Regions from separate parts of the Glutamicibacter sp. Je.9.36 genome, predicted to be linked through region 1. Evidence: riboswitches for the same ligand, from Rfam matches in the RefSeq annotation. Region 1 holds a riboswitch; the other holds the start of a gene.
What was found. A riboswitch is a leader RNA that binds a small molecule or an ion and turns the genes downstream of it on or off. The one in region 1 is predicted to bind S-adenosylmethionine.
Positions count from the first base shown of each region.

Region 2: another riboswitch for S-adenosylmethionine. It lies ahead of AAZQ98_RS03685 (flavin reductase family protein); the one in region 1 lies ahead of AAZQ98_RS12175 (methionine ABC transporter ATP-binding protein).

Region 1 is NZ_JBCPSN010000004.1:263,755-267,714, reverse strand. It holds gene ggt (gamma-glutamyltransferase) at 1-896, opposite strand, end outside; gene AAZQ98_RS12180 (NAD(P)H-binding protein) at 1,112-1,975, opposite strand; SAM riboswitch class I at 2,260-2,349, shown strand; gene AAZQ98_RS12175 (methionine ABC transporter ATP-binding protein) at 2,436-3,239, shown strand; gene AAZQ98_RS12170 (methionine ABC transporter permease) at 3,256-3,960, shown strand, end outside.
Region 2 is NZ_JBCPSN010000001.1:793,666-797,625, reverse strand. It holds gene AAZQ98_RS03695 (PaaI family thioesterase) at 1-197, opposite strand, end outside; gene AAZQ98_RS03690 (long-chain-fatty-acid--CoA ligase) at 213-1,820, opposite strand; SAM riboswitch class IV at 2,198-2,314, shown strand; gene AAZQ98_RS03685 (flavin reductase family protein) at 2,409-2,909, shown strand; gene dnaB (replicative DNA helicase) at 3,911-3,960, shown strand, end outside.

The DNA of each region.
Region 1 (3,960 bases):
CCGAAGACGTCGTAGCCCCGGTAGTCCACCTTTGTCGGAGCCTGCTCCACCACTTCGTAGCCGGCCAGGTCGGCGGTGCCCAGCTGCCCTGCGGGAACCGGGAGGGTGGTCTCTTCGCTCTTTGGCGGCGCCTGTACCGTTTGGGCGATGTCGGCAGCCAGTTCGCCCTCATAGAATCCATCAATGCCTTGCTTGGCCAGCATCCGGTAGGTGTGTGCGAGATCCGGATTCTTGAAAATGCTCCCGACTTCCGGAGCATCTCCGCCGGGCAGGAACAATTCGCTCGTGGAGGTGAACGCGGCAAACCGTTCCTTGTTGTCCAGGGTCTGCTCGCGGAACGTCTCGTCGATGACGAAGCCGCGTGAAGCGATCTGGGTCGCCGGCCGCAGAACCTGTTTCAGGTTCTGCGAACCCCAATTATCCAGTGCGCGCTGCCAGGTGGCCACTGTCCCGGGCACGCCTACGGCCACACCACTGGTGACCAGTTCCGGGGTGAAGTTATACGGCTCGCCGGTTCCAGGATCGATGAAGGCATCATGCCCAATGCCTGCCGGGGCGGTTTCGCGGCCGTCGATGGTGCTGACCTTGCCCGATTTCGCATCGTAGTGCATGAAGTATCCGCCGCCGCCAATGCCTGCGCTATAGGGTTCGGTGACGCCCAGTGCCGCTGCGGTTGCCACAGCCGCATCGACGGCGTTGCCTCCCTTGCGCAGGATTTCGATGCCGGCAGCGGTGGCCTCCGGATCGACCGACGAGACTGCGCCTCCAGTGCCGACGGCGGTCGGGTCCTTCTGGGTGTGCCGTGGTTCGGCGCTCGCCGGAAGCGCTGAGAAAGCTCCCAGGCCCAAGGCGATGGCTGCCGCGCAGGCAACTGATCTTGAACGTACTCGTGGCATGCTTTGATCTCCTCTGCAGGTGGGGATGAAGTATGCGCAAATTTACGGGAGCGGGAACTCGCCACGCGGTTGTGACACGCGGCACCATGGGTTTGCGCGGCAATTTCGGCATTGCCGCGCGAATATTCCGGGTTGTGACTCGTTAAAGCGGCGGGCAGGCACCGCGGCCTCGATCGCCGCCAGTGCCTGCCCGCTGGAACCCTAGTGCACCTGGGCTACTTGTCCAGGTTGTCCTTGATGACTTTGCCCAAGGAAGCCGGGGCGCGGCCGATCAGCTGTGCTAGCTCCCCGGAGTTCACTTCCAGTGCTCCTTCTCTAATGCGCATGTCGGTATCGACGAGGATGTGCGCGAACGGTCCGGGGACGCCGGCATCAGCGTAGATCTTTTCCAGTTGTCCGGGATCCATTTCCTGGTAGGCGATGTCCTGGCCGGCGGCAGCGCCAACCGCGCCAGCGAGCTGGGCGAGGGTGAATGGCTTGTCGCTGCCCAGCTCGTAGATCCTGCCGTTCTGGTCTTCCTTGGAAAGCAGCACGGCCGCAGCGGCATCCGCGTAGTCTGCACGGGCGGCAGCGCTGATCTTGCCGTCGCCGGCGGCACCGAGCACCGTGCCGCTGTTGAGGTAGCCCATCAGCTGGTCGGTGTAGTTCTCGATGTACCATCCATTGCGCAACAGCACGTAGTCGATGCCGGATCCGGCCAGCAGCCGTTCGGTGGCGATGTGCTCCTCGGCGAGCTTCATGCCGCCGGACAGGGCGTTGGCAATTGAGGTGTAGGCGATCAGCGAGACATCCACGTGCTTGGCCGCGTTGATGACGTTCTCATGCTGGGCAACGCGCTGGCCCACCTCGCTGGCCGAAATCAGCAGCAGCTTGTCTATGCCTTCGAGTGCGGACACGAGAGTTGGCTGGGCGTTGTAATCGGCAACGCGGGTTTCCAGGCCTTTGCCTGCCAGCGGTTCCAGCTTCTGCTCGGAGCGGCCAATTGCGACCAGATCAGCGGCATTCGCCCCGCGCGCCAGCAGCGCGTCGATGACTAGATTTCCAAGCTGTCCGGTGGCACCGGTAATTGCGATCTTCATGGGGTCCTCTCGTTGGTCTGCATTCCACTACAACCACCGTAGGCATCGCTGAATTCCCCACCCAAGATTGCTGGCACAAGCCAGCGAGAGATGGGCAGAAACTGCAAGGCTTTCGTCACAAAGAGGGGAAGTAGCGAAATGTGTCAGATTGCTACGTGGATTATTGCGTGATTTCAGCGTGGGTCCGTCCGGACTATGACTTGATGACGCCGATTGAAGTAACGTTTGCCGGCCTGCGGGCATGGACTCCAGACTTGAATTGTTCGGCTCGTACAACCGAACGCACACCATCCAGAGCGACTGAGAGATCTGGCTCAACGACGTCGCAGCAACCACCCGAGAGGGAGCGGTGCTACAGCCAGAACCGATGGAGTACTTTCACTTCGCGACGGAAAATCTGTGGAATGCAGATGATTTTCGCGAAGTGCGCTCCGCATAACCAAGCACCAAGGGAGCGATGATGATTCGTCTTGAAAACGTAACGACCGCCTTCGGCAAGGGCCAAGATCAATTCACGGCCGTCAAGGATGTCTCGCTGGAAATCCAGGCCGGAACCATCCATGGAATTATCGGATTTTCCGGTGCCGGAAAGTCAACGCTATTGCGCAATATCAATTTGCTGCAGCGTCCCACGTCGGGCCAGGTCATCGTGGATGGCGTCGAACTGACCGGGCTCAGTGAAGGAGACCTGCGAAAGCAGCGTCATGAGATCGGGATGATCTTCCAGCACTTCAACCTGCTGAACAATCGCACCGCGCAACAGAACGTCGAGCTGAATCTGAAGTTCGCTGGTGTTCCGAAAAAGCAACGCCGTGAACGTGCGCTGGAAGCGCTGTCCATTGTGGACCTCGCTGACAAGGCTGCCGCCTATCCAGGACAGCTTTCGGGCGGCCAGAAACAGCGCATCGCCATTGCCCGCGCGCTGGTCACCGAGCCCAAGGTCCTGCTGTGCGATGAGCCAACCAGTGCCGTGGATCCCAGAACGACAACGTCGGTGCTGCAATACCTCAGTGACATCAACGCCAGCCTTGGCATCACCACAGTCATCGTCACCCACGAGATGAACGTTATTAAGGCCATTGCCGACAAGGTTTCGGTCATGGAAGACGGAGCGGTAGTTGAAGAGTTCGCCCTGAGCTCGTTGCGAGAACCAGGCTTTGAACCAGTGACGCCAATCGGCCGCTACCTGATCAGTGACGAAATCACGCTTAACCGCCAGCCAAAGCAGGACCAAGCCGTCGCTGCCACCGTAGCCCGCGTATAGAGAACCTGGATTACCAATGAATTTCACGTCAGTAGTGCTAGCCACGAGCAACGGCAACGCAGCAGCTTTCAGTCTTGACCGCATCATCGAACTTGCCCCGGAAATCTGGGTCGCCATGGCGCAGACCTTTGCGATGCTGCTGGTTTCCATCCCGATCGCGATTCTCCTGGGAACCCCGCTGGGCATTTGGCTTTACTCGATGTCTCCCAACGGTTTGCGCCCACGTCCGCGACTGCACCGAATCGTTGACGGGCTGGTCAATACAATCCGTTCCTTCCCATTCCTCATCCTGCTGATCGCCATCATCCCGTTCACCCGATTCGTTGTGGGAACTACCATTGGCACCGCGGCGGTTATCGTTCCGCTGACCATCAACGCGATCCCCTATTTCGCCCGGTTCGTGGAGCAGAACATCAGCCAGCTTGGCAATGGCGTTGTCGAAGCAGCGCAGGCCATGGGCGCCACCCGGGGACAGATCATCCGTGAAGTGCTGCTGATCGAAGCCAAGCCTGCACTGCTGTCTTCCATCACCATCATGACCGTCAGCTTCATCTCGTATTCGGCCATGGCCGGACTGGTCGGCGGAGGCGGTATCGGCGACTTCGCAATCCGCTACGGCTACTACCGCTATGAAACCGGAGTCATGCTGCTAGCCATCGTGTTGATGATCCTGCTGGTGCATGCAGTTCAGTTCGTCGGAACTCGGCTATCGCGCGCCGCT
Region 2 (3,960 bases), on a different contig from region 1:
CTGGCGCCCACCGATCCTGCGCTCTCGATGATCGAGGTGTACACGCCGCCATGGACTACGCCCCAGGGGGTGTGGTGGTTCTCGTCCAACTGCGCGTGGCCGCGTACTTCCGTGGCCGTGATTTCGTCGAACTCCAAACCGATGCTTTCGGTGAAGCGGCTCGTCTTGTTGGGAATCCGTGGTGCTGGGTTATCCAATTGGTGATCCTCGGGCTAGTTCGGTGTGCTGGCTTCGAGCGCCTGGGCGCGCAGGACATTCTTCTGCACCTTACCAGTGGAGGTGCGCGGCAGATCCTGCGGGAAGACGATGGTGCGCGGCACCTTGAAACCGGCAAGCTTTTCGCGGGCGAATGCAATCAGCGTTTGCGCGTCCAGGGAGGATCCGCTGGCGCGGATGACATAAGCCACCGGACGCTCGCCCCATTTCTCGTCGGCAATGCCGATGACGGCCAGATCCAGCACCTCCGGGTGCGAGGCCAGCGCCTGCTCCACCTCGATGGTGGAGATGTTCTCGCCGCCGGAAATGATGATGTCCTTGGCCCGGTCGCGCACCTGGATGTAGCCATCCGGGTGCATGACGCCCAGATCGCCGGTGTGGAACCAGCCGCCATGGAAAGCTTGGGTAGTGGCCGCTTCATCGCGGTAGTAGCCGATCATGACGTTATTGCCGCGCAGCACGATTTCGCCCATGGTCTGTCCATCCGCCGGGACATCGTTCATGTTCTCGTCAACAATGCGTGCAGACTCGGCGGTAATCATGCCAACGCCTTGGCGGGCGAGCTTCGCGGCCCGGTCCGGGCCATCGAGGGCATCCCACTCATCCTGGTACTCGCACACCGTGTACGGTCCGTATACCTCGGTGAGGCCATATACATGGACTACCTCGATACCCAGCTTCTGCAGCTTGGAGATGATTGCCGGGGACGGGGGAGCGCCTGCGGTGGTGATGCGCAGTGGCGCATCGAGCTGGTGGGCGCGGGTGGAGTCGGCGATGATGGAGCAGACGGTCGGAGCGCCGCACAAGTGGGTGGTTCCAAGATCCTCGATGGCATCCCAAACGGAATCTTCGCGCACGCCGCGCAGGCACAGGTGCGTTCCTCCCGCTGCGGTGACGGCCCATGGAGTGCACCAGCCGTTGCAGTGGAACATCGGCAGGGTCCACAAGTAGCGGGTCTTGGCCGTGAAGCCCTGGTGGTGCGCTTCGCCCAACGAGTTCAGGTAGCTGCCGCGGTGCGAGTAGAGCACGCCCTTCGGCTTGCCGGTGGTGCCCGAAGTGTAATTGAGAGTGATCGGAGCCCGCTCGTCGGCGATGGCGTAGGGAAGTCTTTCATCCGAGGCTTGTGCGATTAGCTCGTCCAAGGTGGCGTCCACGGGCACGTCCGGACGTTCTCCGGCGTACTGGTCATCGGTGATCTCGATGAGCGCCTCCAGCGTTGGGTTCTCGCGGCGCAGGGTCTTCGTGTTCTCCAGCAGCTCTGTGTCGGCAAGCATCAGCTTGGCAGCAGAATGATCAATGATGTATTGCAGCTCGTGGGCCGAGAGTCGGGTGTTCAGGGCAACGAGGACTGCGCCTGCCAGCGGTACGGCGTAATGCGCCATGAGCATTTCGGGAGTATTCGGTGCCAGCACGGCCACGCGGTCGCCCGGCTCAATGCGAGCCTTCAGCGCCTGGGCAAAGCGGTGCACCCGTGCTTCGAATTCTTCATAGGAGAAGCTGCGAGTTCCATGGATGACGGCGATCTTCTTCGGATAGGCCTCGGCTGTGCGTTCCAAGAAGCGCAGTGGGGTCAATTCTGAATGGTTGGCCTGAATCTCTACCATGGTGTGGCTATTCCTCAATCGTCATCGATGGTTACGGAGAACAATAAGCAGGAGTGTGACTCAATGCACTCCATGACCAATAGTGGCATGAACCTCAGCGTCATGCCGGGAAACCAAGTTTCATTACGGTGGGCGGTAGGGAATTCGCGCCAGGGCCCCGAGCCCAGGTGAGGCGTTAGTGTTCTGCCGAATCAAGAGCGGCGGAAGCCTGCTGCGATCATGGGGGTCGAGGCGTTCAAGAAGCGCGGCGCATGGCGAATAAAAGACTGCCCAAGGACTTCCAACGGGGCCTTGGATCGAATATTGCGTCGAATATTGCGATTTGCGAAGTGAAATGTTTGACGGCTGTTCGTCATGAGCCATATCGTTTTAAACAGAATCAAGAGCATCAGCTATAAGCCCTGGCTTGCTGATCGGCAACCCTCTCAACGGTAGTGGGGTGCTCCAGGTGAGGATTCGGTTCCACACAAAATGTGCTGGAACAAGTACCGCACACGGCGCGGAACTTCAGCCCAAGCGGCTTCGAGTAACGAGAAGCCAATGCTTGCAGGCTACTGCGCGGTGGGCAAGACCCAAAGGAATCGAGCCATGTCATTGAATCTTGAACTTGACCCGTTGACCCTGCGCAAGGTTTTCGCTCAGCATCCATCAGGGGTAGCCGCCCTCTGTGCAGAACTGGATGGCGTGAAGACCGGAATTGTCGCTTCATCGTTTACCGTGGGAGTTTCCCTCGAACCTGCACTGGTGATGTTCGCCGTGCAGAAGTCCTCGAACACTTGGCCAAAGCTGCGCGAAGCTGGCCGCATCGGCGTCTCAGTGCTGAGTGAACGCAATGATGGTGTCTGCGCTCAGATTGCGTCGAAGAATGGCGACCGGTTCCGCGGAATCGATACCTATTCCTCGGATCAGGGCGCGCTCTTCGTCAACGACTCAACGTTGTGGCTGGAGACTTCGATCTACAACGAGGTCGAAGCGGGGGATCACTGGGTAGTCCTGATGGAAGTCCACGGGCACCGCACCTCCGAGCACTCGCCACAGATCTTCCATGATTCGCGGTTCCATTCGCTGCCGATTCCTGAGCTCGTATAAGCGCTCCGCATTTTCCAAAGCTCCGGCCAGATCAAAACATCGATCTGGCCGGAGCTTTTTGAATTCCGGTTAGGCGGGTTGAGCCGTTCCCCGCAGCCCTCGACACCGGCAATGCCCAGCCGCCCCAGGCATTTGGCGATAACCTCGTCATCAAAGTATCTGTCGCGAGAAACCTTGAACTCGCCATATCCGCCACCCGCCTGGGCCGTCGAACAGAACCGCGCAGGTAGCTCATGGATCCTCGCTGCACGCTGGACCAGAGCGGCAGCGAATTGCCGGCAACCCTCGGATGGGGTTTCCGAGCCATGCAAAGGCTGCGCATCACAAATGAAATCGGCGCTTTATGGGGTCTTCACTGGCGCGCGTCGCGGACGCGAAGTGGCGAGAGTGCGCCGGCAGCCCAGTCGCTGATTCAGGTTCGCCCGCCGAGTCGTTGCACACATTAAGTTATCCACCGCCCCCGAACGCAGAAACCCTCGGCGATTGTGGACTACTGGAAGATCCGGCCTTGCTGGCGAATTTAATCCGCGATGACTTAGGGTTTTGTAAATTCAACAGTATCCACAAGGTTATCCACAAAACTGTGGACAAGACGTGGACAAATGTGTACAAAGGGTGAAAAACCCCGGGAACTGGGCGATTAAGGGTGTTGATAACCTTGGGCCGGTTGGCGTGAGCTTCAATGAATTAAGTTTCTGTCCACAGGTGTGCGAATACAAACAACCAAGTCAACAGATATTAATGATACGTAGAGTGGGGTAATCCACAGAGTTCTCCCCAGACTGTGAACAGGGAACTCCACAGGTAGAGGAGTGTTATCCACATATTCTGTGGATAATGAGGTTTACGCCTGTTAATAACAGCCCTAGTGTTGGGTTCGGGAGAGAAATATCCACAGGCGCCTGACATCCAAATGTCCGTATCGACTGACACGATGAAGCGTTGCCATGAGGCAAGGATAATTTTTCCCAGCGGGTCAATAGGGGATGGAAGTGTCTGCAATGAGTGCTGAGCCGGTTTACGAAGGACGAGATTCCGACGCAGGGCGCAA